2 regions of the Nocardiopsis tropica genome follow, and region 2 is predicted to be linked to the other one. Evidence: riboswitches for the same ligand, from Rfam matches in the RefSeq annotation. Region 2 holds a riboswitch; the other holds the start of a gene.
The links. A riboswitch is a leader RNA that binds a small molecule or an ion and turns the genes downstream of it on or off. The one in region 2 is predicted to bind guanidine.

Region 1 (14,338 bases), on a different contig from region 2:
GCCGAGGACCGCGCCGAACGCGGTGCACAGCGCGGCCAGGACCACCGCCGTGCGGGTCAGCACGCTCCGGCGCGGCAGCGGCGAGAGCAGCAGCCACGCCGCGTCCGCGGCCGACACCGCCACGGGCCCGAGCCCGCGCGCGAGGACCAGCGCGCCGGCCAGCAGCAGCGCGACCAGGGCCAGGCCCGCGCCCGCCCGCGCCGGGTCGACGCCGGCGGGCACCCCCGACACCGCCCGGCCGACCGCCGGGGCCGCGAGGACCACCAGCAGTCCCAGGGCGAACAGGGTGATGTACCGGTCGGACCAGGTGCGGCGGCCGCGGTCCCCGGCCCGTACGAACGCCCGGACCTGTGCCACCCCGTTCACGCCGCGGCCTCCAGGGCGATGTGCCGGGCGTCCTCGGCGAACCGCGGGTCGTGCGTCACCATGACCACCGTCCCGCCGTCGTCGGCGTAGACGGCGAGCAGTCCCGCGAGCCGTTCCCGGAAGGCCGCGTCGAGCCCGCGCTCCGGCTCGTCCAGCAGCAGCAGCCGGCTGGGGCGCAGCAGCGCCATGGCCAGGGACAGCCGCTGGCGCTGGCCGGTCGACAGCGACGACGGGGCCCGGTCGGCGCAGCCGCCCAGCTCGAACAGGTCCAGGGCCGCCCCCACCTCCAGCCGCCCCGGGCCGTGCACGCCGCGCATCAGCTCCAGGTGCTCCCGCACGGTCAGTCCGGGGTACCAGGTGGGCTCGTCGCCGACCAGGGCGACCTCGCGCCAGAAGCCGGGCTCGTCCACGGGCGGCCGGCCCAGCACGCTCACGCTGCCGGAGGCGCTCTGCAGCCCGGCGAGGCAGCGCAGCAGGGTGGTCTTCCCGACGCCGTTGGCGCCGAGCACCGCCACCACCTCCCCGGGCTCGACCGTGAGGTCGACCCCGCTCAGGACCGGGACTCCGCCCAGTTCCACGTCCACACCACGGGCCACGATGATCGGTTCGCTCACCGCCCCAGCCTAGGGCGCGGGGCCGACGCGCCCGGCCGGTGCCCCCGTCCGCGGTCCGCCCCCGCGACAGCGGCCCTCCGGGAGGCGTTCCGCCCCCTGTACCCCGCCGCTCGGCGCTGCTAGCCTCGGGGCAACGACCTACCTGGTCCACAGGGGAGTCCGCGCCGTTCGGCGTGTTCGATTCCCGGAGGTAGACGTGTTCTCCATCGATGGACCAGGTCGTGCGACGGCGCTGTGGGACATGGTCGACGGGCCGATGCCGCGCGGACTGCTCGGCGTCGGCGACCCGGACCTCCACGTGGTCGACGGTGTCGCGACGATGTTCCTGGGCGGCTTCTCCACGACGTTCCGCAACCGCATCTACCTGGCCCGTCCGGCCCCCGGCGGGGGCATGGACTCCGAGCGGTGGCTGATCGACGCCGACGCGCGCGGCCGGGCGAGGCCGATCGTCGCGGACCCTCCCCGCGACGGGTGGGACCGCGCGGGGATGCACACGCCCTCGTACGTGCCCGCCGTCGACGGCCGGCCTGCGCGCATCTACTACACCGGGCGCGCGACGGCCAGGCACTACGGCCCCCGGAGCGGCTACGCGATCGGGGTCCTGGAGCAGCGCGGGGGACGGTGGGAGCGCCGCGACGAGCCCGTCCTGCGCGGCAGCGCGCCGCGGACGAGCGTGCTCGAACCGCTCGTGGTCCACCACCGGGGCCGCTACGTGATGTGGTTCCAGGCCGACCCGAACGAGATCGGACCGGGCGAGCTGCCCGACTACGAGCTCCGGGTCGCCGAGAGCGCCGACGGGATCGCGTGGTCCGCCCCGCGGGTCTTCGCCGGTCCCGACGAGGGCTTCTTCGACAACGCCGTCCACCGTGTGGGCGACCGCTGGGTCATGGTGCTGGCGAGGGGGGCGAACCTGCACAACACTCCGCGCTTCCCCGACCAGGGCCTCTGGGTCGTCACTGCCCCCGAACCGAGCCCCGTCCGTGCCGACTGGACGACGCCGGTCCGGGTGCTGGACACGGACCGGCCCGGCGTTCCCGCGTGGATGGCGCGCGGCGTCTACGGTCCGGCGCTGCACGCCTCGGAGGGAGCGGACGGCGCCGTGCTGATGTACACGGCCGTCAGGGCCGCTCCGAAGTGGCCCGCCTTCAACCTGCGCCGCCTCCTGCGCGGACGGGCCCCGGTCGCGCCCTCCCCCTTCTACCTCGCGGTGGGGCGGTCGCGGTTGTCCGGCCCCCCGGGTGCGGTCGGGAGCTGACGCCGCCGTCGACCCGCCCGCCCCGGAACGGGTCCGGGGCGGGGCGTCGCCCCGGGAGGCGCGGCGCGGGACGGTCCCGGGCGGACGGGCCCCGCCCGCCCGGGACCCCCCGGTCAGCCCTGCGGGCCGGGGTCCTCGCCCATCGCCACCACGACCTTGCCGCGCAGCCCGCCCTTCTCCACCCTCCGGTGGGCCTCGCGCACCCTCTCCACCGGGAACACCTCGTCCACCACGGGCACGAGCCGACCCGACTCGACGTACCGGACGAGTTCGGTCAGGTCCTCGCGCGAGGGGTTGTTGCTGAAGGGCAGGACCCTGCGGCGGTCCACCGCGGCGGACCAGAGGGTGTCGGCGGTCGACCTCAGGGGGCGCCGGGGGTCGATGGCCAGCGGGAGGTAGCGGCCCCCCGGGGCGCGCAGCCTCCGGTAGGCGCCCGGCTCGGAGCCCACCACGTCGAGGACGACGTCGAACCGGCCCAGGTCCGCGGGCCCGGTCTCACGGTGGTCGAACACCTCGTGGGCGCCCAGGTCGCGGACCCAGTCGAGGTTGCGCCGCCCGGCCAGACCGGTGACGTGCGCCCCCAGGGCCCGGCCGACCTGCACCGCCGTGCTGCCGACCCCGCCGGAGGCACCGCGCACCAGCAGCCGCTCCCCCTCGCGCAGGCGCGCCTTCGCCACCAGGGCGGTCAGGACCGTGGTCCCCGAGGCCGGGAGCGCCGCCGCCCCGGCCGGGTCGAGGCCGGCCGGGGCCGCCACGACCCTCTCCTGCGGGACCGCGACGAAGTCGGCCGTGCTCCCGAACCCCATGTGCGGCAGGATTCCCAGCACCTCCTCCCCCACCCGCGCGGGGTCGACCCCGGGTCCCACGCCCGACACCCTCCCCGAGAAGTCGACGCCGAGGCCGCGGGGCATGCGCGAACCCATGACCCGGCGGAGGCTGCCCGCGCGGATCTCGGTCTCCCCTCCGCCCACGCTCGCGGCGTGGACCCGCACGAGCACCTCCCCCGGCCCCGGGTCGGGGACGGGCACCCGGTCGATCGTCAGGACGTCGGGCGGACCGAACCGCTCGTAGCGGACAGCGCGCATGGTGTTCACGGTGAACCTCTCCTCGTTGACGGGAATGGCCGGCCGCGCACCGCGGTTCCCCGCTACGAACGCCGGGGGCGGTGCGCGGCCTGTGCCGACTCCCCGACCAACGCACCGGGGCCGCGCCGTGATGGCCCCGGGGACACAAGTGAGAGACGGGGACATGGGGATTTCTCGGATCGGTGCGCCGGCGCCGGCCACGGAGCCGGACCGCCCGGCGCTCGCGCCGATGCGGCGCGATGCCGAGGACAACCGCCGGCGCATCCTGCGGGCCGCCCACGAGTGCTTCCGCGAGCGGGGCCTGGACCTGCCGATGGCGGTCGTCGCCCGGCGCTCCGGGGTGGGCACGGCCACGCTCTACCGGCGTTTTCCGACCAAGGACGCCCTGGTCATGGAACTCTTCGCGGACTCGGCCGCGCAGTACGAGAAGGTGTTCGACGCGGCCCTGGCCCATGCCGACCCCTGGGGCGGCATGGAGTACGCGCTGCGGCGCTGCTGCATCCTCCAGGTGGAGGGCCGCGTGTGCTCGCCGGAATTCACGGCCCGGTTCCCCTCCCACGCCGAACGGCACGCCCGCGAGGGCCGGGAGAAGCTGGCGGCGGTCCTGGACCGCGCCCGGGGGGCCGGGGCCGTGCGGGCCGGGATCACCACCGACGACGTGGAGATGCTGTTCGAGGCGGTCGGCGGTCTGGCCGCGTCCGCCGAACCCCACCGCCGCGCGCAGCGGCTGGTCAGCCACCTCCTGGCCTCCTTCGCCGCCTGAGGCGCCCTGGGGGCCGCCGGGCCGGGTCCCGGCCGGCGCGGGGCGCGGCCCCCTCGACCGGCGCGGGGCGGCGACCGGGGCCGGGCCGCGACGGGCCTTCCGAACGCGACGAGGCCCCCGGCGCGACGTCGTGTCGCGCCGGGGGCCTCCGACGTGTCCCGCGGCCCCGGAGGCTACTCGGGGGCCGGTGCGGACTTCTCCGGCACCAGCTTCAGGCCGACGACCGCGGCGATGATCCCGGCGAGGAAGACGATCTTGAGCGCCGAGACGCTCTCGCCGCCGGTGAACATCGCGTAGAACACGGTCAGCGCGGCGCCGAGGCCGACCCAGACCGCGTAGGCGGTGCCGATGGGGATGTGCTTGGCCGCCCAGCCCAGGCCGGCCATGCTGATCGCCAGTGCCACGAGGAACACGACGGTCGGGCCGGGTTCGCTGAACCCGTTGGACATTCCCAGTGCGGTGGCCCACACGGCCTCGAACACCGCGCTGATGAGCAGGATGATCCACGGCATGTCAGCTCACCGCCTTGAGACCGATGATCGAACCGATGAGCAGCACCAGGAGCAGGGACTTGCCCCAGGTGGCGCGGTCCTTGCCGGTGAGGAACCCCCACAGGACGGTGAGCGTGGCGCCGATGCCCACCCAGACGGCGTAGGCGGTGCCGGTCGGCAGCGAGGTCATGGCCCAGGCCAGACCCGCCATGCTCGCGACCAGGGCGACGGCGAACAGGAGTGTGGGGCGCCATCGGGAGAAACCCTTCGACGCGCCCCGGGCGGTGGCCCAGACGGCCTCCAGGACCCCGGAGACGACGAGAACGAACCATGCCATGGACAAGCCCCTTTCGAGGCCGTCTTGTCGTGGCGCGGGTACGGCTCCCTCGTCCGCTGACCCGAGGAGCGGGTCTCGACCCCAACGTACAACATCGTCCCAGGCCGGTGCCGTGAGGGTCGTCACGACACGTCCCCCCGGGAACGGGTGGGGAGGTCCCGTGCACCGGGTCCGGTTCGGGGCCCTCCGCCCCGTCGGGCGCTCGACGCCCGCCGCCGACCTGGCCCCCAGGTCGGGGGCGACTCGTGGCCCTTGGTGGCGATATGCCGCGCCCGTCTTCGCGTCTCAGCAGCTCACAGGGTTTTCAGGCCCGAGAGCGGGGGATCCCTGTGGCGTAGGCACCCCGCTCGACACGCTCAGAGGAAACCGATGCGCATCCTCTTCGCCGCCCTCGCCCTGACCGCCGCCGCCGCCCTCACAGCGTCGGCCGCCCCCGCGGCGGCCGCACCGCCACCGCCCCCCGGGGCCGAGTACATCACGGAGGAGATGTGCAGGAAGGGCGGAGGCGCCGTCAAGGAGAGCGAGGACTCCCCCAGCGGCCTGATCTGCGAGGGAGGCCGTTTCGACGGCTTCTTCGTCCACTGACCGGACCCCCGCGCCCCCCTCGGGGCCCCGCGCACCCCCGCGCGGGGCCCCACCCCTGTGCGCCGGGCCCCGTACCGGGCCGGGCACGTCCCCCGGAGATGCGGCCCGGTCGGTTCCCCGATGCGCGGGGAGCGAGGTTCCGGTCAGAGCACTAGAACGGCCATGCCCTCATCAGGAGAAGCGGGAAAGGGGCCCCCAGTGCGAGAAGGGGGAAGAAGGCCGCACGCGACGATCCCTCGAAGCTGAGCCGCAGGAACATCCTGTGCAGGAGGAAGCCGACGGCGAATCCCATCACGGACACCGCCGTGTTGAGGGCGGTGAACCCCTCGGTGAAAACGAGGGAGAACGGCAGGGCGAAGTAGAAGAGACCGGCCACGGAGGCGGAGGTCGCCTTGGTCGCCCCGAATTCCCGCGAGCCACCCCTGGGCACTCTCCTCCTGACCTCGACAGCGAACGCGACAAGACTCGGGAGAGTCGTTATCAGGAGCAGCGCCCCATAGGCCGCCGATAAAACGGCGAACGCCGTCGGGGGGTGCACGTCGGAGGATATGCTCCAAGGAAACAGGAGAAGCAGGCAGGCGTGAAGGCCGCCCCCGCCCAGGACCCTGCCTCCTATGCCGACGACGGTCATGCCTTCCCCCTGAACCAGGAACCCGCAGTTGGACGCGGCCCCGTTCGCGCATGCGACCGCCCGAGCACCGCACCTCCGAACATCGGCCGAAAATCGACACCGGCCGGAACGAAAGCAAAATGCACCACCGGAAGAGCGACACAGAGAGGGCTTTTCTTTTCCGCCGAACCGGGCGAAGCTTCTCGTAAAATTACTACCCCTTGCGAAACGCGTCAAGAGGACAGGAAACCCCGACCCACGGCGCAGCCACCCGAAGAGAAGCGCTGACTTCGAGAAACCACAGGCCAGGGTGTAGGCAGTTTTTCGAGAAACCCCCTCCTCCCGCAAAGGAGTATTGGACCTCACATAAATGATCTTCGCAGGCCCGGAGAGAAACCGCATGCGCACAGGCCAGCGGGTTTCCGCCTCCGGTGGAGGACAAAGCCACCGCTGTTTCCGCCCCTCGTGAAACGGGGCGACGGCATCCGGGCCGCTGCCGCGCCGGTTCTCGCAGCTCTTCACGCACCGAGGCACGACAGGGTTCCACGGGGTCGAGCCTCTCAGGCGCGGTGACGCTCCCCTTCGGTCCCATGGGACTCCCGAGGCCGCTGAAGACCTCACCGCCCAGGACCCCCGGTGTGGTCGAGGGAACCTGGCTTCGACCACATCCCGGCGAGCCCCGTGAACATAGCGGCACGCCCCGGCACCCGAGACCCTCGCCCGGCGGGGGGCGTCCCGCCGTCATCCGTCATCGGGAGTGCCCCGGGGGACGGGCGAGCCGGAGGCGCGCGCCGCACGGCGCCGTTGTGCCAGCAACAGGCAGGCGGGCACCGTGGCGGCCAGGAAGACCCCTGCGGAGATGGCGATGTAGCCGAACACCCCGGTGGCGGAGTTCACCGTGGTCCCGTCGACGACGACGGTGGTCGAGGACAGCACGGCGGCTCCGACGAAACTCATGCAGACCGAGCCGATCGCGCTGGTGACGGTGACCATGCTGGCGATCACGCCCTGACGCTCCGGTGGCGTGAGCTCGCCGGCCATGTTGAACCCGGAGGCCGTCAGCGCCCCCATGCTGACGTTGAGCAGCACGCCGAAGCAGATCGCGGCGGGGAACGAGGCCGCACCCGCGAACATCCCGATGGCACCCGCGACTCCTAGCAGAACGCCTCCGGTCAGGGCGACGGACGGGTCGAAGCGTGCGGCCACCCAGCCCGAGACCAGGCCACCGATGATGATCCCGACGGCCGGGACACCGAACAGCAGACTCAGCGACCCTGTCGCGTCGAGGCCGTAGCCGAGCTGCTGGTCGGGTGAGACCTGCGCGATGAGACTCAGGAGCTGGTCCATGCTCTGCACCGCACCGCTGCCGAGCACGACGACCAGGAGGGTGAGCAGCAACGGCCGCCCCAGGTTCCTGATGTCGATCACGGGCTCGGGTATCCGGCTGCTCACCAGGAACCACCTGGTCAGCAGCGCCGCTCCGACGCCGAACAGGGCGAGCGCCCCCGCGCTGAACCACCCGATGCCGGAGCCGAGGCTGATGTACCCGAGCACAGCGGTCAGGCCGCCCCCGAGCAGCAGGGCCCCGACCACGTCGACGCGTCCCGGTGTCCTGACCCCGTGATCCGGAACCACGGCGCGGATGCAGACGACTGCGAGGATCGCGAGCAGGGACGAGGCCGCGAAGACCGCCTTGAAGCCGAATTGCCCTGCCATGGCCTCGATCAGGACGCTCAACCCGATTCCCAGAAATCCGGCCCCTGTGGTGACCGCCCCCACGGCGGGCATCGCGACCTTCGGTGCGCACAGGTCGCGGACGATGGCGGCGGTGAGGAAGACCGCCGCCACGGCGGCGCCCTGCATCATCCGGCCCAGGACGAAGATCCAGAGGTTGGGGGCGGCCATGCAGACCAGCGCACCCCCGCAGGCGATGAGCAGTACGACCGTGAGCATCTTGCGTTTGCCGTGGATGTCGGCGCTCTTGCCGAACAACGGCGCCCACATCGCTCCGGCCAACATGGCGCTCGAGCTGATCCAGGCCGCCTGGGTGGTGTCGAAGTGGTCGAGCATCTGGGGCAGGACGAGCAGCGGGGCCACGATGACCGTGTCCGCCACGATGTTCGCCAGAAGCAGGGCCACGATCTGCACGCCCAACCGCGGACTCCAGTGCGTATGCGGCGCTCTGCGTGATGGTGCGGGGGTGCTCATGCTGTTCTCCACAGAACTCCTTCGATGGGGAAGGGGCGTCGGCTCGGACCATGCGGTGGAGCGCTGCCGCACGAAGGCCGGCCCGGGACCCACCGGGTGCGCCCCGGGCCCCGTGCACGAAGACGACGGTCATGGTCACCCCCTGCTCGATCCGGTGACCAGGCCTTGACGCCAGATCTGATCGCCCGGCCCGCACGGGAGCAGGCCGGTTCGGTCCGCTGTGCCGTCTCCGTCGTGGACCGCGGTCTACACCGGTGCACCGCTGCCGACCGGGGCGGCGGCACGGTCCTTCTCGAGCTTTCGTCGACGCCATGCGCCGCCGAGCCGCAGGATGAACGAGCGAAGCACCTCGGCGACCCGGCCGGAGGGGACGAACATCTGCTGCTTGATCCGTGCGGTGCGCTGGTGGCTCCGGATCGAGGGACGCAACCCCGCCTCCCAGGCGGTCAGTGCGGCACGCAGGTCGGCCGGGTTCTCCCGCAGGGCCCTGCCGAGCGCGTCGCCGCCGCGCAGGGCGCTGGTCGCGCCCATGCCCGAGTACAGGTTCAGGCACCAGGCCGCGTCGCCCACCAACACGGTCCGGCCCTCGCTCCATCGGGGCATCCTGACCTGGTGCACCGAGTCGAAGACGAACTCCGGAGCCCGTTCGAGCCCGTCCAGGACGTGCCGCACGACCGGGTCGTCCATTCCGGAGAAGACCGATCGCAGCCGCTCGACCCGGTCCCCGGTGAACTGCTCGGCGATGTCAGCGGTGCGGTAGGTCAGCAGCGCGGTGGGGGCCCGGTCGGCCAACCCGAACACCCAGGCCGCACGCCCCGCGCGGGCACTGATGACGCTGTCCTGCGCACCATAGGACGGCACCTGCTCGTCGAGCTGGAAGGCGCAGATCATCGCGTCCCAGTTCGTCATGTACTCCTCGTGCGGACCGAAGACCATGCGCCGCACGCTGGAGCGCATCCCGTCGGCGCCCACCACCAGGTCGAAGCGCTCACGGTACTCGTGGCCGGCTCCGATGTCCTCGAGCACCACCTCGACGTCGTCGGCGCCGTCGTGGATCTCGGCGGGCGCCGTGGCGAATCGCACCTCGACAGGTTCACCGCCGGCCCCGGCGATGCTCTGCCAGAGCGCGGCCTCGATGTCGCCGCGTACCACCGCGGCGGGCCGGCCGGGCTGGTGCAGGAATCCCAGCCCCGGCGACGACCTCCCGTCACGGTCCAGCTCCCACGCCTTGCCGGCGTCGGGAGGGTTGCGGACGTGCAGGTCCTCGCTGATGCCCAGGTCGACGGCCGCCTGCCTGCCGTCGGGCAGCAGTCCGATGAAGTACCCGCCCCTCCGTCGTTCGGGCGCCCGTTCGACGATCACCGGGGCCCATCCGGCCGCACGCAACCCGATCGCCGCGGACATGCCCGCGATCCCGAGTCCCACGACCAGTGCTCGCTTCTGCATGGTGCTCTCCTTCGCCTTGCCGATTCGGGATTGCCCGGAGCCATCGGATGCGCGGCTCCGGGGTCGGTCAGTCCGGGACGACGACGGCGCGGGTCCGCCCCTGGTGTGCCCAGGCTTCGCCGACCCGGTCGAGCGGGTAGGCGGTGTAGGGGGCCTGGAAGGTTCCGTTGGCGAAGTGCGCCATGACCGCGGGGGCCTCTGCGAGCAGCTCGGCCTTGGAGACCGAACCGATGCCGCTGCCCGTGACCCGGATACGGCGGCTGCGCAGCAGCGCGGCGGGTACGGCGGCCCGCGCCCCGGCGAGCGAGCCGATCTGCACGTACGCCACCTCGGGGGCGTCCTCGCTCATGCCGCCCCGGGCCAGGGCGGCGAAGGCTGCTTCGGCGACCGTGCCCCAGAGGAAGTCGAGCACGAGCGTGGGCGGGGCCTGGTCGACGGCCGTGGCCAGAGCGGTGGCGAGGGCGTCGGGGCCGTCGTGGTCGAGCGAGACCGGCAGAGCGCCCAGCTCCCGCAGTCGCTCCAGCGCCTCCGGGTCCCGACCGGCGGCCACCACCCGGTCTGCGCCGAGTGCCAGCGCGGCCCGCACCGCCAGGGCGCCTGACATGCCGGTCGCCCCCAGCACCAGCACGGTGCCGAGCCGGCCCACTTCCTTGCGCCTGGCGGTCAGAACCATCCAGCCGGACAGGCCCGGGTTCATCCCGGCAGCCACGGCGAGGGGGTCGGCCCCGGCCGGCAGCTCCAGCTCGAACGGCGTGACCAGCCGCTCGGCCATCGTGCCCCACGGCGCACGGGCGAAGCCCGTGTAGACCAGGCTCCCGCCGGCGGTACGGGCCACCGCGTCCACACCGGGCACCAGCGGGTAGGCGTGGCCGCTGCCGTAGTGCTGACCGGACGCCAGCCCGCGCACGACATGGTGCAGACCCGCTCCGACCAGGTGGAGCGGCTCCTGTCCCGGCTTCGGCTCGGGGTCGGGGAACTCGGCGCAGACGGGCGTTGCCCCGGGGCCGTTGACGATTGCAGCGCGCATCAGAATTTCCTTAACTAAGTTAAGTTCTTGGTGCGATCAGACTGCCTGAACTTTGTTAAGCTGTCAACATGGCCAAGGGGATCACTCGGGAACAGATCGTGACAGCGGCACTGAGCCTGCTCGACGACAAAGGCTTGGACGGCCTCACTGTCCGCGCGCTCGCCGCCCGGCTCGAGGTGCGCCCGCCTGCCCTGTACTGGCACATGCGCAACAAGCAGGAACTCCTCGACGAGATGAGCACCGCCGTCATGCGGCGCGTCACCACCGCGGTGTCGGCCCTCCCGCCGGCCGACGGCTGGCGAGAGGACCTCGCCGCCTACGCGCGGATCCTGCGCTCGGAGTTCCTGCTCCACCGGGACGGGGCCCGTATCTTCAGCGGTACGCGCATCGCCGACCCCGACGTGGTCCGGATGAAGGAACCGTGGCTCGCGCGCTGGACCGCGCAAGGAGTCGGCCTTGCCGATGCCGACGACGCCATCGACCTGGCCGTCGCCTTCGTCGTCGGTTTCGTCATCGAGGAACAGGAACAGCAGCAGTCGGCCGGGACCGACCCGTCGCGCTACTCGATCGACCAGCGCGACGCGTGGCTGGGGCCGGACGTCCCGCTGGTCAAAGAGGCCGGTCACCTGCGCGACCACGGCGACCAGCGGTTCGAGCGACACTTGGGTATCGTCCTGGACGGTCTCGCAGCCCGCTTCGACAGCTGACCCGCCCCTTGGAGCGCTCGTGTCCAGCCCGGCGACCTCCACCAGGTGCTCGACGCCGGGATGACAGCCGACTGCACGGAGTGGTCCACGACGAGAACGCGGCCGTCCTCGGCGGCGTCGCCGGGCACGCCGGAGTGTTCGCCCAGGGGCCGGCCGAGCCGGCACACCACTTCCTGAGCGCGCGGCAGGGCCGGGGGCCGTTGACTGCCGTCGGCGCCTACGTCGGGGAGTCCTGGAAACCGGCTGTCCGGGCGGACGCGACCACCGGTCGCGGGCACGTCCTCCCCCGGGGACGCGACCCCACCGACTCCCCGAGTCGCAGAGGGCAGGAATTACGGAAGGATGCGCCGAGCCGTTTCGGTGCCTCGGGCACATCCCCGCTTGTGCGTGGGGAGCAGATCGCGAACCCGGCGCGGCAGTCCTGGCAGCTGGGTCCATCCCCGCGTGCGCGGGGAGCAGCCTTGCGCTCATTCAGTAGTGCACGAACACCAGGGGCCATCCCCGCGTGCGCGGGGAGCAGCGCCGACGGGCTGACCGGAACGGCTGCCGGTGTGACGCGAGGGGTTCTGACCCCGGACGATCTTGTACTTATAGCCGGTCTCGGCGCCCAACCTCGCTATAAGTACAAGATCATCGCGAGAGGGGACGGGCGTCAGAGTGGGTTGAGGCGGGCCTTGAGCAGGCAGAACTCGTTGCCCTCGGGGTCGGCCAGGACGTGCCACTGCTCCTCCCCCGTCTGGCCGATGTCGGCCGGGCGGGCGCCGAGCGCGAGGAGCCGTTCGAGTTCGGCGTCCTGGTCGCGGTCGGTGGCGTTGACGTCGATGTGCAGCCGGGGCTTCCCCTTCTCCGGCTCGTCCCTGCGGCTGAGGATGATCGTCGGCTGCGGACCGCCGAACCCCTCGCGCGGACCGATCTCCAACGTGCCGTCGTCCTCGCGGTCGAGCACCACGAAGTCCAGGACCTCGCACCAGAACCGCGCCAGCACCTCGGGATCGCGGCAACCGAGCACGAGCTCACTGATACGACATGCCATGAACGCAACCCACTCTCATCCGGAGAACCGCCGGGGAGGCCGCACGCGAACTTCGTGGGCGCCCCTCGGCGTGACGACCCGGCGACTGTACCGAACGGGACGGGCGGGGGCCAGATGTTTTCGGAGCCGTCCGGGACCCGGCGCCACCTGCGCTTTTCAGAACTGCCGCCGACGCCGGCGCGGTGGTCCCGCCCCGGGGCGCTACTGCCCGTCGAGGACCCCGGGGGTGTCGTGCAGGACGACGCTCTGGTGGAGCGGGACCCGGCCCCGGCGGAATTCGTTCACCGGCGCGGTCCGGTCGGCCGTGCCGAAGGAGATGCCGAAGAGCAGTTTGAGGTCCTCGGGGACGCCCAGGAACTCGCGGACGGTGTCGGCGTAGAACCCGAGGATGGTCTGCGGGATGCCCCCGAGCCCGCGGGACGCCAGCGAGAGCAGGAAGTTCTGCGCGTACATGCCGATGTCCCCGGCCGTGCGCACCCCGTCGCCGATGACCGGCATGAAGAGGAAGGCGGCGTGCGGGGCGCCGTAGAACTCCAGGTTCTCCCGGACCGCGAGTCTCCTGCCCTCCCGGTCCGCGCGTTCGATGCCCCGGGCCCGGTAGTGGCCCGCGGCCTGGGCCTGCGCCCGCTCCTGGTAGACGCCCTCCCCGTAGTCGGCGGTGAAGTCGGGGGAGGACCGCCCCTCCTCCTCGGCCCGGAGCAGTTCCTTGCTGAGGGCGTCCCGGGCCGCGCCCGAGACGACGTGCACCGTCCACTGCTGGGTGTTGCTGTTGGAGGGGGCCGTCTGGGCGTCCTCCAGCACGCCGCGGATGTCCGACGGGGACACGGGGTCGGGCAGGAACTGGCGGGGCGAGCGCCGGGCGAGCGCGATGTCGGTGAAGGGTGAGGCGGTGGTGGGCACGGCATTTCCTCTTGACGGTGCTTGTCCCCGTGGGCACGGCGGTGCCCACCGGGTCGGCGCAGGTCGGGTCGTGTGTCAGCGGTGGAGCGAGCGGTTGAGCTCGACCGTCTCGTCCAGCGTGGGCGCGGAGGTGAGCGCGGCGAAGCGCTCCATCATGCGGACGCGGTTGAGCGGGGCCTCCTCCCGGTCGGCCGCCTCCAGGGCCGGTCCCAGGTCTTCGAGGACCAGCTCGGTGCAGTAGGCGGGCGTCATCGGCTGCTGGCGCCAGGAATCGGCGAGCGTCCCGGCGTCATAGGGGTCGAAGCCGCTCTCGTCCACCAGGCGCATGGCCACGCGTCGCGCCTCCGGGGAGTCGGCCGCGACGGGAAGCGCGATGCGGCCCGGGGTCCCCGCCGGTACGCCCTTGGTCTGCAGGGTGCCGGCCAGGACGGCGTTCCACGCCTTGACGACGGGCCGTCCCAGCTGCTCGGCGACCCACAGGCTCTCCACCTGGCCCTTCTCCACCGCCTCGACGGGGCCGCCGAGGTGGGGGAAGTAGTTGGAGGTGTCGATGACCACGGTCTCGTCGGGCACGGTGGCCAGGAGGGCCGCCAGCGACGGGATCCGTGTGAAGGGGACGGACAGGATGACCACGTCCTTGCCCTGGACGGCCTCGGCCGCGGTCACCGCCTCGGCCCCGTGCTCCAGCGCGGAGGCGTCGATCGTCTCGGGGCCCCGGGAGTTGGCGACCTGGACGTCGTGTCCGCCCGCGCTGAACGCGCGCGTCAGCGTCCGTCCGATCTCCCCCGCGCCGATGATGCCGATTCTCATGGTGTGTCCCTCTCGAAGGCGCGCCGTCCCGAGGTGGGTGCGGCGCGGTGTGATGGGTGGCCGGGCAGGCGGGAGCGCACGGCTGCCGGGACGGCCGACGG
Region 2 (14,338 bases):
GAACAGCTTCCGGGCCGCCTCGGTGTCCACCGGGCCGGGGATCGGCAGGAGGTGCTGGGCGGGCCGGTTGCCCCGGGCGAGCGCGATCCGGGTCTGCGGGCTGGTCAGCTTCTCACGGCGCGGGCTCATGGCTCCTGCCGGTGGGGCTGGTCGTGCTCACCGTCCCTGGACCGCGACACCGCCGCGCCCTGCGCGTTCGCCGAGCGGCCGAGCTGGTCGCGCCGGGCCGCCTCCAGCAGCTGGGCCCGGAGGTGGCGGCCGTGGCGGCGGCTCACGGGGACGTCGCCGGCGGGGGTCCCGGCGACCAGGCCGGACGAGGAGGTCACCCGCAGGTCCCGCACCCACGGGATGGCGACGAGGAACCCCCGGTGGACGCGGACGAACCCCGCCGACTCCCACACCTCCTCCAGGTAGGACAGGGAGAGGCGGATGAGGTGGGTGCCGTCGGAGGTGTGGAGCCGGACGTAGTCGCCCTGGGCCTCCACGAACTGCACGTCGTCGCGTTTGACGAACACCGTGCGCCGCCCCGTGTCGATCTGCACCACGTGGAGGTCCTCCGCGGGGGGCGCGGCCCCGGCGGGCCGGCGCAGCTGGGCTATGCGGCCCACGGCCTCGGCCAGGCGCTCGGGGCGGATCGGTTTGAGCAGGTAGTCCACGGCCCCGATGCCGAACGCCTCCACGGCGTGGGTCTCGGAGGCGGTCACGAACACGATGGAGGGCGGTTCGGACAGCACGCTCAGCACGCGCGCCACGTCCATGCCGTTCAGTCCGGGCATGAGGATGTCCAGGAACGCGGCGTCGATCGTGGTCGTCCCCAGCAGCCGCACGGCGGCGGCCCCGTTGTCGGCCGCGTGGACCTCGGCGACCTCGGGCATGTCGGCCAGCAGCGACGCCATCTCCTGGCGGGTGGACGCCTCGTCCTCGACGACCAGCACCCGCAGCTCGGGCTTCACTGGGCGACCACCCCCCGGGTGAACCTCGGTACGCGCACGGTCACCTTCGTCCCCTCCCCAGGCGCGGTCTCGATCACCAGACCGTACTCGGGTCCGTAGACGGCCCGCAGCCGCTGGTCGACGTTGGCCAGCCCGACGCTGCGCGACTCGGGCCCGGTCCCCGCCAGCAGGGAGCGGGCCAGGTCCGGGTGCATGCCCACCCCGTCGTCCTCGATCTCGATCACGCACAGCGGTCCCTCGCCGAACCCGGAGACGCTGATGTGCCCCGTGCCCTCCTTGCGTTCCAGCCCGTGCCGGATCGCGTTCTCCACGATCGGCTGCACCACCAGGAAGGGGATCGCCACGGGCAGCACCTCGGGCGCCATGCGCACGGTGATGTCCAGGCGGTCGTGGAAGCGGGCCCGCTGGAGTTCGAGGTAGGTCTGGGTGGCCTCCAGCTCGTCGGAGACGGTCGCGTAGTCGCCCTTCTCGGAGAAGCCGTAGCGCAGGTAGTCGGCGAAGTCCGACAGCAGGTGGCGCGCCCGGTCGGGGTCGGTGCGCACCAGCGCGGCGATCACCGCGAGGGCGTTGTGCACGAAGTGGGGGGAGATCTGGGCGCGGAGCGTGCGCAGGTCGGCGGCGGCGATCCGGTCGCGGGTGCGGCGCAGCGCCGCGTGGTCGAGGGCGTCGGACACCAGCGCCGCGGCGGCCTCGACGTCGGCCTCCGCGGGGCGGCCGGACACGACCAGGGCCCCCGCCAGCTCGTCGGCCACGGTCAGGGGAACCGCGCACACGGAGGCCCCCTCCGGGAGGCGCCTGCGGGCGTTGCCGCCGTACTCGAAGACCTGGGCGAGCAGCCCCGCCACGTCACCGGCGTCGAACCGGGCGCCGTGGGAGGCGACCGGCCCGTCGAGGTCGGCGAGGACGACGCCGTCGGCGGCGAGGAGGCGGGACAGCCTCCGGGCGGCGGAGAAGACGCCCCTCCCGTGCAGCCCGTCCTGGAGGTCGACGCTGAGGGCGTGGACCTGGCGCATCAGATCGACGCCCGCCCTCTGCTCCGACGGCGCGGGGCGCCGTCGGGAGGGGGATATCCGCGACAGCCACCGGTACGACACGGACTGACCATATCCCAGCAAAATGTGTCAACGCTCACGTGTCGGGGGTCACCTTTCCTGATTCTGCCAGGGCCGACCGGGTACTCGCCCCGCGGGCGCGCCTCGGGCCCGCCACCCGGTGAGGGGTGACGGGCCCGGGACGGGAGGACTCGGGGCGGCGGCCGGACCGGGGACGGGAGGGGCCCCGGCGGGAGTGGGCCGACGGCCGCCCGAGTCCGGTGGCGGGCGGTGTGCCGCTCGGTCTAGTGGTCGGAGGCCTTCTCCGCGCCCGCGCCGGTCAGGGCGCGGACCTGGAGCAGCGCGAACTTGTCGAAGTCGCGCTCCTTGGACATGAGCGTTCCGATGACGGCGCAGAGCAGGCTGATCGGCACCGACACCAGCGCCGGGTTGGGCAGGGGGAACCAGGCGAAGTCGACGTTGGGCATGAGGGCGGTCTCGGAGCCGGAGACGACCGGCGAGAAGAACACCAGGCCCACGGCACTGATCAGGCCGCCGTAGATGCCGGCGAGCGCTCCGGCGGTGTTGAAGCGCTTCCAGAACAGGCTGAGGAGCAGGGTGGGCAGGTTGGCCGAGGCGGCCATCGCGAAGGCCAGCGAGACCAGGAAGGCCACGTTGAGGTTCTGCGCGAAGATCGCCAGGACGATCGCGACCAGGCCGACGCCCAGGGCGGAGATCCGGGCGACCCGGACCTCCTCCGTGCCCGTGGCCTTCCCCTTGCGCAGGACCGAGTTGTAGAAGTCGTGCGCGAGGGAGGAGGACGAGGCGATGACGAGGCCGGCGACCGTGGACAGGATCGCGGCGAAGGCGGCGGAGGCGATGATCGCGAGCAGGACCGCTCCGGCCATGCTGCCACCGATGTTCTCCCCGACCGCCTGCGCCAGCTGGGGCGCCGCCGTGTTGCCCGCCGCGTCCTGCGCGGTGATGGCCTCGTGGCCGACGATCGCGGCCGCGCCGAAGCCCAGGACCAGCGTCATCAGGTAGAAGGCGCCGATGAGGCCGATGCCCCAGTTGACCGACTTGCGGGCGCTCTGGGAGTCGGGGACGGTGTAGAAGCGGATGAGGATGTGCGGCAGGCCCGCGGTGCCCAGGACCAGGGCGAGGCCGAGGCTGATGAGGTCCAGCTTGTTCCAGAGGGTCTGGAGCGGGTCGCCGGCCACCTCGACGCCGTAGCGGAGCCCGGGCTCCAGGAACCCGGCGGCGTTGCCCGCGTCGGCCGCCTGGCTGGCGTTGGCGGCGTCGGTCATCAGAGCGCCCAGGTTGAACCCGTACAGGGACAGGGTCAGCACGGTGAGCAGGGCGGCGCCGGCCATGAGGATGACGGCCTTGATGATCTGGACCCAGGTGGTGCCCTTCATCCCGCCGAAGGTGACGTAGATGGTCATCAGGAGGCCGATGACCACGATGCCGACGATCTTGGCGGTGGGCGCGTCCATGCCGAGGAAGGTCTGGCCCTCCTGGATGCCCAGGAGCAGGGCGATGAGCGCTCCGGCCCCGACCATCTGCGCCAGCAGGTAGAAGATCGACACCACGACGGTGGAGATCGCCGCGGCGGTCCGGACCGGGCGCTGCTGCATCCGGTAGGACAGCACGTCGCCCATGGTGTAGCGGCCGGAGTTGCGCAGGAGCTCGGCGACGAGGAGCAGCGCCACGAGCCAGGCGACGAGGAAGCCGATGGAGTACAGGAAGCCGTCGTACCCGAACAGGGCGATCATGCCCGCGATCCCGAGGAAGGACGCGGCGGACATGTAGTCGCTGCCGATCGCCAGGCCGTTCTGGAGCGGCGAGAAACCGCGGCCGCCGGAGTGGAAGTCGGTCGCGTCGCGGGTGTTGCGGCTGGCCCAGACGGTGATGCCGAGCGTGGCCGCGATCATGAGGGAGAAGAGGACGATGGTGACGAGGCGGCTGCTCTCGCTGACCGCCACGGCCTCCTGGGCGAGGATCATCGGTTGCCCTCCTTGCCGGTCGTGCCGTTCTGCAGCTCGTTGCGGAGGGCGGTCGCGGGGCCGTCGAGCTTGCGGCGCGCGTAGCCCGTGTACAGGATCGCGATCCCGAAGGTCGAGACGAACTGGAGGATGCCGAACACCAGCGCGACGTTGACGCTGCCGAAGAGGACGGTGCCCATGACGTCCCGCCCGAACGCCGACATCAGCACGTACAGCAGGTACCAGGCCATGAACGCCAGGCTCATCGGGAAGACGAAGCTGAACAGGCTCTTCTTCAGGGCCAGGAACCGGGGGTCGCTGTGCATGGCGATGACGGCGGCCTCCGACAGCGGCTCTTCGGGGGATCCCCCGCCCGGCCCCGGGGGCGGGGTGGGCGGTTCGGGCGGGCGTTGTGTGGCCATGCTGGGTCGTACCTCCGGGGGATGGCGGGAACGGCCGCGCTGCCGGGAGCGCGCTTCCTTCGTGTGATCTGTATTACTCGGCACTGTAAGGAGTGGCACTCTCCACAAGGAGGGGGCGCGCCCGCACGCGCGCCGAACGCGGGGCCGGAGCGTCGAACGGTCGCCCACCGTGCGACGAACGGTCACGGCGCACGACGAACGGCCGCCGGGCGGCGGGACACCGGTCCACCCGGGTCGGCGCGCCGGTCCGGTCCCCCACCCCGCGTGGTCCGGCCCCGCGCGGCGGGCGGTCCGCCCGGAAGGGGCGCCGCGGAGGCGCGGTGAGGGCGCGGCGGGGCCCGGGCCGGTGCGCTGCCGGGCGGGTCGGCCGGAGGCGTCGCCGGCGCGGCGTGAACGGTCGGGACGGCAGCCCGGCCCCACGTGCGGTGGCGCACCTCTCCAGCGGCCCCGGAAGCCCGGCCCGCGCCCGCGGGTTGTAGGTTGCGAGGCATCACCGCCCGCGCGGCCCCGCCGCGCCGGCGCGATCCGTGAGACCCCGGACGAGGTGCGCCGTACCCGGTACGACAAGACGGCGCGTTCCTGCACGCACGTCATGGAGGTACGGGTCGATGGCCTGGGTTGTACTGGTGATCTCCGGTCTTCTGGAAACCGCGTGGGCGGCGGCGCTCCACGCCTCGCAGGGGTTCACGCGCCTGTGGCCGACGGTGGCCTTCGGCGCCGCACTGACGCTGAGCATGGCCGGGCTGGCGTACGCGCTGCGGACCATCCCCCTGGGGACGGGCTACGCCGTCTGGGTGTCGATCGGCGTCGTCGGCACCGCGCTGGTCGGCATGTTCTTCCTGGGCGAGGGCTTCAGCCCGCTCAAGGCGCTCTGCCTGGTCCTCATCGTCGCCGGCGTGGTCGGGCTCAAGGTCCTGCACTGAGCCGGGCCGCCGGTCGGCGGGGAACCGGGACGGCGCGGGCACGGGTCCGTTGCCCCGGTGCCCGGCCCGCGCCGTACGCCCGCCCGGGCACGGGGTCCGGCCGGGCGGTACTCCTGGTGCTCATGGGACGGCCTGTCCGGTGCGGCGCGGGACGCCGCACCGGGCAGGCCGTGTCCGTCAGGACGGGGCGGTCGGGGGACGGCGCCGGGAGGCCCGACGCCTGTTGAGGTGCTCCGCGTGCTCCATGTACCGCTCGACCAGCTCGGCCGCCACCGGGTTGTGCCCGCGGACGCGCAGCAGCCAGTGCGGCGCGATCCTCTCGTGCAGCCACAGGAACCCGATGGTGAAGCCGAAGCTGAGCATCGCCTGGAGGGTCAGGAACGACAGCAGGGGCTCCCGGAGCACGGTGTCGTTCCCGAACACCAGTGCCACGGCGTAGGAGTCGAACAGGCGGGCGAGGGGGAAGCCCACCAGCCAGTACAGCGCGAGGGGGGCCACCGCGCCGACCGAGAACACGCCTCGGGCGAGCAGCACGCAGTACCCGGCCCCGAGCAGCGCGAGGGGGAGGCCGAGCGCCGCCCCCACCGTGGCGTTGAGCAGCGCGGGCAGGCCGGCCAACGCGCCGACGCCCGCGGCGAACAATCCGGCGACGAGGCCGATCGCCGCCCCGGGCACCGCGACCTCGGCGTGGTGGAGGAGGGCGCCGGACGTTCTGGGGGAGACCTGGACGCCCATCAGTCCACCACGACCCCGAAGGCGAACAGCGAGTAGAAGAGCGCGCCGAGGTAGAACAGCGCGGCGAAGGCGATGACGGCGTTGGAGACGATGCCCGGCCGGATCGGCTTGGGCAGGGTGAGGTTGTTGACCAGCAGCAGCACCACGCAGTACGCGCCCATCGCGAACGCCGACAGGAACGCGAGCACGTCCAGGATCGCCGCGGGCCCGTCGGCGGGGCCGAAGAGCAGGACGAGGATGCCGAAGACGATCAGGCCCCACAGGAACATGGCGTACAGCTTCGAGACGCCGATCTTCTTGGCGCCCGGCACGAAGTTGTAGGTCATGTCGGCCTGGCCGCGCGAGAAGGAGTCGAACAGGCCCAGCGTGGCGTTGAGCCCGATGAGGGCGATGAAGCAGAAGAAGACGGTCCCCAGGACCGGGCTCCCCGCGGCGGAGAAGGAGCTGGCCATGGCGTCCAGGGAGGCGTCGCGGTCACCGGCCCGGATGAGGTCGGCCACGTTCGGGTCGAAACGGGCGGAGGCCTGGGCCAGGACGGTGAAGGAGATCGTCACCAGCATGGTGATGCCCCAGAACAGCACCATGGCGTCGAAGGTGACCCAGCGCCGCCAGCCCTTCCACTTCGCCATCTCCGCGGGGTCGGAGGTGTCGAACATGAAGCCGCGCGAGGGCATGGTCTCCTGTTCGCCGGAGTGCCGGAGCCCCCGGATCTGCGGGATGTGCGCGCCCATGCCGGCGCCCTTGTCGCGCAGGTGCAGGGTGTACCACATCTGCTGCATGCCGGAGGGTCCGGCGAAGGCGACGGAGCCGACGATGATCGGGAACCAGGCGGCCGTCATCGCCTCGGGCGGGAAGTAGCCGAACGCGAACATGCCGCTGATGGTGGAGGTGAGGTCGGAGAGGTTGCCGACCATCGCCGCGACCACGGACGTCCCGACGACCAGGAGGCCGATGCAGATGGAGAGCACGCTCTCCAGCAGGTTGTAGATGACCTTCGCCAGCGTGAACACCACGCCGACGAGGAGCATCCCCGCGACCGCGGTCATCTGCCAGGGGATGCCGGTCACCCGCTCGAACGCGGAGGCGCCCGCGGAGAGGTGTCCCGGCCAGATGTAGACCAGGATCGCTGTGAGGAAGAAGAACCACATCAGCGGTTTGAACACGCGTGCCGCGCCGTAGAAGATGCTCTCGCCGGTCGCCATCGCGTAGCGCGACATCTCCAGCATGACCACGGCCTGCAGGGAGACGCCGACCAGGAACAGCCAGCGGATCTCGGGGCCGAACACGAGGACCAGCCTCGGCCACATGTAGGACTCGCCCATGCCGACGCCGAGGGCGACGAGGAACACGGTGGGCCCGAGGATGTGGATCGAGGGGGGAGCCTTCGGGAGGGGGCGGATGGGCATCGGCTCCAGCCGGCCCGCCTTCCACACGCGCTCCTCCTGCGGGGGAGCGCCACCGGCGGTGGTGGCCGTGGAGGACGTGTCGGACTCGACGGTGCTCGGCTGCCGCTGGGCGGGGACGAAGGGGATCTGCGAGTCGGTGGGGGACTTGTCGGCGGAACCCGGCGTACCGCCGGTCTCGGGGCGTGAGGAATCCATGGGTGGAACTCCCTGTGTGGGATGTGCGGATGCGAGCTGCTTGCTTGCATGGCGCCCCCGGGTGGTGCGGTCACCTCTCTGTCGGTGTGCGGGCGGACCGTCGCGGCCGGTGAGTGGCTGCGTCCGCGGCGGAGGGTCCCGACGGCCTTGTGGCGGCGGCTCCGAGGCCGTCGGGATCAGGGGGTGGTGCGGCGGTGCGGTGGTGCCTGGGCCCGGCCGGCGCGGTGGGCGCCGGCCGGGCACTGGGTCAGAGTAGTCCTGCGGCGCGCGCCCAGCGATACTTCGCGCCGAGAATCTGCACGGGTTTCTCGGTCGTGTAGGGGAAGGCCACGATCCCGTGGTCGAACAGGTACTGCGAGGCCTCCTCCACCTCGGTGTCCCCGGAGAGGGAGGCCACCACGGGCTTGTCGATGCCCTTGGCCCTGGCCTCGGCCACGACCTCGCTGATCACCTTGGCGAAGACCATCGGCGGGGTGATGATGGTGTGCCAGTAGCCCAGGATCAGCGAGTGCACCCGCTCGTCCTCCAGGCCCAGCCTGACCGTGGCCTCGTAGGTCGAGGGGGGCTCGCCCCCGGTGATGTCGACCGGGTTCCCGGCCGCCCCGAAGGGCGGGATGAACGCCCGGAACGACGCGTCCAGGTCCGGCGGGATCTCGTACAGCGACATCCCGCTGTCGACCACGGCGTCGGAGAGCAGGACGCCCGATCCGCCCGCCCCGGTGATGATGACGACGTTCTCGCCCTTGGGCGTGGGCAGGACGGGCAGGGCGCGGCCGAACTCCAGCAGTTCGTTGAGCCCCGGCGCCCTGACCACCCCGGCCTGGCGCAGGATGTCGTCGTACACCTTGTCGTCCCCGGCGAGCGCCCCGGTGTGCGACCCGGCCGCGCGGGCGCCGGCGTCGGTGCGCCCGGCCTTGAGCACGATGACGGGCTTGTGCGGCACGACCTCGCGTGCGGCCTCGACGAAGGCGCGGCCGTCCTTGAGGTCCTCCAGGTGCATGGCGATGGCGTTGGTGTTCTCGTCCTGCCCGAAGAACGTGAGCAGGTCGTCCTCGTCGATGTCGGCCTTGTTGCCGACGCCGACGATGGCGGAGACCCCGGTGTTGGTGCTGCGGCTGTAGCCGAGGATGGCCATGCCGATGCCGCCGGACTGCGAGGTGAGGGCGGTGCCGCCGGCGACGTCGTAGGGGGTGCAGAACGTGGCCGACAGCTTCTCGGGCGTGTAGTAGTAGCCGTAGATGTTGGGGCCGAGGAGCCGGACGCCGTGCCTGCGGGCGATGGCCAGCACCTCGTCCTGCAGCTCCTGCTCACCGGTCTCGGCGAAGCCGGACGGGATGAGGATCGCCGCGGCGACCCCCTTCGCCCCGACCTCCTCCAGCGCGCCGGCGACGAACTTCGCGGGGATCGCGAAGACGGCCACGTCGACGTCGCCGGGGACGTCGAGGACGCTCGCGTACGCCTTGCGGCCGTACACCTCGGGGGCCTTGGGGTTGACCGGGTACACCTCGCCGGCGTACCCGCCGTCGACGATGTTCTTGATGACGGAGTGGCCGATCTTCCCGGCCTCGTTGGACGCGCCGATGATCGCGATCGACCGGGGTTTGAAGACCCGGTTCATCGCGCCGAGGATCTCGTCCCGGCCGAACGAGGCCGGCCGCTCGGCCGGGGTGAAGTCCAGGACGAAGCGCAGGTCGGCGGCCACGGCGGACGAGGGCCCGGCGAACACGGGGTTGAGGTCGGCCTCGGCGATCTCGGGGAAGTCGGTCACCAGGTCCGACAGCGCGCTGACGACCTCGGCGAGCCGCTCCTGGTCCACACCCGGCCGGCCGCGCACACCGCGCAGCACCTCGGCGGCGCGGATGTCGCCGACCTGGGACAGCGCCTCCTCCTTGGAGATCGGCGCCATGCGGAAGGTGACGTCCTTCAGGACCTCGACCAGGACGCCGCCCAGGCCGAACACCACGATCTTGCCGAAGGTGGGGTCGGTGGTCGCGCCGACGAGGACCTCGACCTCGGGTCCGCCGCCGATCTGCTGCTGGATCTGGACGCCGTCGATCCTCGCGCCCGGCGTGTGGGCGAGGGCGTTGGCGACGATGCGGTGGTAGGCCTCGGAGACCTTCTCGGCGCTGTCCAGGCCGACCTCGACGCCGCCCGCGTCGGTCTTGTGCAGGATGTCGGGGGAGACGATCTTGGCCACGACGGGGAGGCCGAGGTCCTGGGCGAGGGAGGCGGCCTCCTCCGCGGAACGGGCCAGGGCCTCTCCGGGGATCGGGATGCCGTAGGCGTCGGCGAGGACGCGGCCCTCGGGGGCGGTGAGGGCGGTGCGGCCCTCGGCACGGGCCCGGTCGAGCACCTCGCGGACCGCTGAGCGGTCCCGGTCGGAACGCTCGGGGGTGTAGGCGGCCATGTCTTCAGATCACTCCGTTCGATTCGAGTTCGGCCAGGTCCTCGTCGGACAGCCCCAGTTCGCCGCGGTAGACCTCGGCGTTGTGCTCGCCGAGCAGTGGGGAGCGGACGACGTCCACCGGCGAGTCCGAGAGGCGGATCGGTGAGGACACGGTGCTGTAGGGCCCGCGCTCGGGGTGGTCGACGGTGGTGATGACACCGTTGGCCCGCAGGGTCGGGTCGTCGATGATCTCCCGGGTGGACATGATCGGGCCGCAGGGGATGTTGTGCGCGTTGAGCGCCGCCAGCACGTCCCACTTGGGGATCTGGGAGGTCCACTCCTCGATCAGGGAGAACATCTTGTCGAGCTTGTCCAGCCGGGCCTCGGGGGTGGACCACTCGGGGTCGTCGGCCAGTTCGGGCCGGTCGATGAGCCGGGTGATCGGCTCCCACCCGACGGGCTGGACGATGACGTACACGTAGTCGTTGGGCCCGCCCGGGGCGGTGCGGACGGCCCAGCCGGGCTGGCCGCCGCCGGAGGCGTTGCCGGAGCGGGGGACCTCGTCGCCGAAGTCGTCGTTGGGGTACTCCGCCAGCGGCCCGTGCGCGAGCCTCTGCTGGTCGCGGAGCTTGACGCGGCACAGGTTGAGCACCGCGTCCTGCATGGCCACCTGCACGCGCTGGCCGCGCCCGGTGTGGGTGCGCTGGTACAGGGCCGCGAGGATACCGGCTACTGTATGCATCCCCGTGCCCGAGTCACCGATCTGCGCGCCCGTCGCCAGCGGCGGGCCCTCCTCGAACCCGGTGGTGCTCATCGAGCCGCCCATCGCCTGGGCGATCACCTCGTAGGCCTTGAAGTCGGCGTACGCGCCCGGCCCGAACCCCTTGATCGAGGCGTAGACCAGCCGGGGGTTGGCCTCGGAGAGCGCCTCCCAGGTGAACCCCATCCGGTCCAGCGCGCCGGGGGCGAAGTTCTCCACCAGGACGTCGCTGCGGCGCACGAGGTCCAGGAAGATCTCCTTGCCCCGGGGCTTCTTGGTGTTCAGGGTGATGCTCCGCTTGTTGGAGTTGAGCATCGTGAAGTACAGGCTGTCCACGTCGGGCCGGTCCCGGAGCTGGCGCCGGGTGATGTCGCCCGACGTCGCCTCCACCTTGACCACGTCCGCGCCCATCCAGGCGAGGATCTGCGTCGCCGACGGCCCCGACTGGACGTGGGTCATGTCCAGGACGCGTACCCCGTCGAGTGCCTTGCCCATGGCTCTTCCTCTCTGGCTCGGCTACTTGTACATGGTCTGGTTCATCGTCCCCGGGGCGTAGACCTCGGGGTCGATCCAGACGTTGACGAGCGAGGGCTTGCCGGACTCGCGGGCGCGGCGCAGCGCCGGGGCGATGTCGGCCGGGTCGCGGACCTCCTCGCCGTGGCCGCCGAGCATCCTGGCGAACTCCGCGTAGTTCACGTCCCCCAGCGTGTTGCCGATCTCGCCGCGGTCCGCGCCGTACTTGGCGATCTGGCCGTAGCGGATCTGGTTCATCGACGAGTTGTTGCCGACGATGCCGACGAAGGGCAGGTCGAACCGGACGAGGGTCTCGAAGTCCCAGCCGGTGAGGCTGAACGCGCCGTCGCCGAAGAGCGCGACCACCTCCTTGTCCGGGCGGGCGTACTTGGCGGCCATCACGAACGGGACGCCGACGCCCAGCGTGCCGAGCGGCCCCGGGTCCATCCAGTGGCCCGGCGACTTGGGCTGGACCACCTGCCCGGAGAAGGTGACGATGTCGCCGCCGTCGCCGACGTAGATGGAGTCCTCGGTCAGGAACTGGTTGATCTCGCTGACCAGCCGGTAGGGGTGGATGGGCGTGGAGTCGGAGGTGAGCAGGTGCGCCCGCTTGTCCAGGGCGGTCTGCTCCTGGGTCCGCAGCTCCTCCAGCCAGGTCTTGCGGCTCTGGGAGCCGTTGTCCCCGTAGGCGGAGGTGGCCTGGAGCACCGAGGACAGGATGACGTCGGCGTCGCCGACGATCCCCAGGTCGATGTCCCGGTTCTTGCCGACGGTGGCGTAGTTGAGGTCGATCTGGACGACCGTGGCGTCGGGGGAGAGGCGCTTGCCGTAGCCCATGCGGAAGTCGAAGGGGGTGCCGACGATGATGATCAGGTCGGAGTTGGTGAAGGCGTAGCGCCGGGAGAGCTGGAAGTGGTGGGGGTCGCCCGGCGCCAGCGTGCCCCGGCCGGCGCCGTTCATGTAGGCGGGGACGTTGAGCGCGCGGACCAGGTCGGTGGCCGACTGCGTGGCCCGGGTGGTCCACACCTGGTTGCCGAGCAGGATGCTCGGGCGTTCGGAGCGCACGAGCAGGTCGGCCAGGCGCTCGATCGCGTCGGGGTCGCCCGCCTGCCGCGTGGAGGCGCGGTACCGGCCCTTGGCGGGGATCCGCGCCTTGTCCAGGGGGACCGAGGCGTCGAGGACGTCGCGGGGGATCTCCAGGAAGGACGGGCCGGGGGCTCCGCTGTTCGCCTCGCGGAACGCCATCGAGACCATGTCGGCGACCCGCTCGGTGTGCGGCACGGTGGCGGCGAACTTGGAGATCGGGTTGATCATGTCCACGTGCGGCAGGTCCTGGAGCGAGCCCATCTTGTGCTGGCTCAGGGCGCCCTGGCCGCCGATGACCAGCATCGGGCTCTCGGCGCGGTAGGCGTTGGCGATGCCGGTGACCGCGTCCGTGGTCCCGGGGCCGGCGGTCACGACCGCGCATCCCGGCTTGCCGGTGATCCGCGCGTAGCCGTCGGCGGCGTGCGCCGCGACCTGCTCGTGGCGGACGTCGACCACGTCGATGCCCTCGTCGGCGCATCCGTCGTAGATGTCGATGATGTGTCCGCCGCAGAGCGTGAAGATGACGTCGACGCCCTCGGCCTTGAGGGCCTTGGCCACCAGGTGGCCTCCGGAGATCGCGGTCTTCTCGCTGGTGGTGGATTCGGTGGTTCCCTTGCCGTCGGCCATCGGTACGACGACCCCTTTCGTGCGGTGCGGGCGGGCTGCGTCCTCGGGGGACGCTGTTGCCGGGATACTGTATACCGTGTACGTCACATTGGAGCACGGCGTCGCGGCGGTGTCCAGACCCCGTGTGGGGCCGGTGTGGTCCGTACCGGGAGCGGGCGCCGGAGCAGGGCCGCGAGCAGCGCCGCGACCCCGCACAGGGCACCCGCTCCGACCAGGCCCGTCGGCCAGGCGGCGGGCGGCGCCGTCGCCAGGAGCAGCGCCGCCCCGCCGACGCCGACCAGTCCGCCGACCGCCTTCGAGCTGTAGACCAGGCCGTGGATGCCGGCGGTCCACCGCGAGCCGAAGTGCCCCTCGGTGATCGCGCGGGTCAGCGGGTAGCAGGAGCCGGTGCCCGCGCCCGCCGCCAGCGCCAGGAGCACCGCGGCGGCGGGGGGTCCGGCGGAGGTGGACGCGGCGAGGCCGGTCAGCGCGAGCGCCGCGGCCCCCAGCAGCAGGGCGAGGATCCGGCGCCGGCCGGTCCGCTCGGCCGCCGCGCCCGCGGCCAGGCGCCCCAGTCCGCTGCCGGCGGCGAAGGCCGCGATCGCCGGGGCGACGGCGGTCGGGGGGTGGCCGCCCTCCACGAGGAGCACCGGCAGCGCGGCGAGGACGAACAGCCCGCCGGCCCCGGAGAGGGCGACGACCGCGTGCAGGAGCGGCAGCGACCCGCCGGCCGTCCACGCCTGGGCGTGGGTGAAGTCGGTGGCCGGGGGCGGGTCGGCGCCCCGGCGCAGGGCGACGGCGCGCGGGTCGGACGCCCCCGGCGGCCACCACCGCGGCGGGGCGGAGCGCTGGCCCGCGCCGCCGGCGACCCCCAGGACCAGGACCAGTGCCGCCAGCGACGCGCAGGCCCAGGGCAGCGAGGCGGGGGACGTCCCGGCCGCGATCGCGGGGAGGAGGGGGACCGAGCCCAGGGCGAAGGCGCCGCCCACGGCCCCCGAGCGCACGGTCCGCCGGTCGGGGAACCAGCCGCCGACCAGGTCCGTGCAGGAGTGGTAGACGAGTCCGGCGCCCGCGCCGCCGAGGACCCCGTAGCCCAGGACGGCCGCGGCGAGTCCGGAGGAGGCGCCGAGCGCGACCAGCGCCGCCGCGCACAGCAGCGCGCCGGTCTGGATCAGCGCCCCGGCCCGCAGTTCCCGCCGTCTCCCCAGCCGGTGCAGCGCCGGGGCGCAGGCGCCCTGGACCAGGGTCCACACGAGGAACGGGAGCAGGGCGGCGGCGGGGGACCAGCCGTGCGCGGCGACCAGGGTCGGGACCGCCGCGCCGTAGCCGAACTGGAG

Region 1: another riboswitch for guanidine. It lies ahead of ACFQBR_RS05560 (DMT family transporter); the one in region 2 lies ahead of ACFQBR_RS26355 (DMT family transporter).

What each region holds. Positions count from the first base shown of each region.
Region 1 covers NZ_JBHSUF010000003.1:602-14,939, forward strand. The annotation lists partial or broken gene ACFQBR_RS05530 (DUF6297 family protein) at 1-366, opposite strand, end outside; gene ACFQBR_RS05535 (ABC transporter ATP-binding protein) at 363-980, opposite strand; gene ACFQBR_RS05540 (hypothetical protein) at 1,177-2,235, shown strand; gene ACFQBR_RS05545 (NAD(P)-dependent alcohol dehydrogenase) at 2,349-3,320, opposite strand; gene ACFQBR_RS05550 (TetR/AcrR family transcriptional regulator) at 3,484-4,083, shown strand; gene ACFQBR_RS05555 (DMT family transporter) at 4,257-4,595, opposite strand; gene ACFQBR_RS05560 (DMT family transporter) at 4,597-4,911, opposite strand; guanidine-III (ykkC-III) riboswitch at 4,924-4,990, opposite strand; gene ACFQBR_RS05565 (hypothetical protein) at 5,281-5,496, shown strand; gene ACFQBR_RS05570 (hypothetical protein) at 5,648-6,127, opposite strand; gene ACFQBR_RS05575 (MFS transporter) at 6,848-8,254, opposite strand; gene ACFQBR_RS05580 (FAD-dependent monooxygenase) at 8,561-9,760, opposite strand; gene ACFQBR_RS05585 (zinc-binding dehydrogenase) at 9,828-10,787, opposite strand; gene ACFQBR_RS05590 (TetR/AcrR family transcriptional regulator C-terminal domain-containing protein) at 10,886-11,494, shown strand; gene ACFQBR_RS05595 (VOC family protein) at 12,147-12,527, opposite strand; gene ACFQBR_RS05600 (nitroreductase) at 12,729-13,427, opposite strand; gene ACFQBR_RS05605 (NADPH-dependent F420 reductase) at 13,503-14,338, opposite strand, start outside.
Region 2 covers NZ_JBHSUF010000019.1:133,769-148,106, forward strand. The annotation lists gene ACFQBR_RS26330 (hypothetical protein) at 1-129, opposite strand, end outside; gene ACFQBR_RS26335 (LytR/AlgR family response regulator transcription factor) at 126-953, opposite strand; gene ACFQBR_RS26340 (sensor histidine kinase) at 950-1,966, opposite strand; gene ACFQBR_RS26345 (solute symporter family protein) at 2,290-3,990, opposite strand; gene ACFQBR_RS26350 (DUF485 domain-containing protein) at 3,987-4,391, opposite strand; guanidine-III (ykkC-III) riboswitch at 4,906-4,969, shown strand; gene ACFQBR_RS26355 (DMT family transporter) at 5,000-5,314, shown strand; gene ACFQBR_RS26360 (hypothetical protein) at 5,492-6,049, opposite strand; gene ACFQBR_RS26365 (Nramp family divalent metal transporter) at 6,049-7,650, opposite strand; gene ACFQBR_RS26370 (acetate--CoA ligase family protein) at 7,898-10,057, opposite strand; gene frc (formyl-CoA transferase) at 10,062-11,291, opposite strand; gene ACFQBR_RS26380 (thiamine pyrophosphate-binding protein) at 11,313-13,022, opposite strand; gene ACFQBR_RS26385 (MFS transporter) at 13,106-14,338, opposite strand, start outside.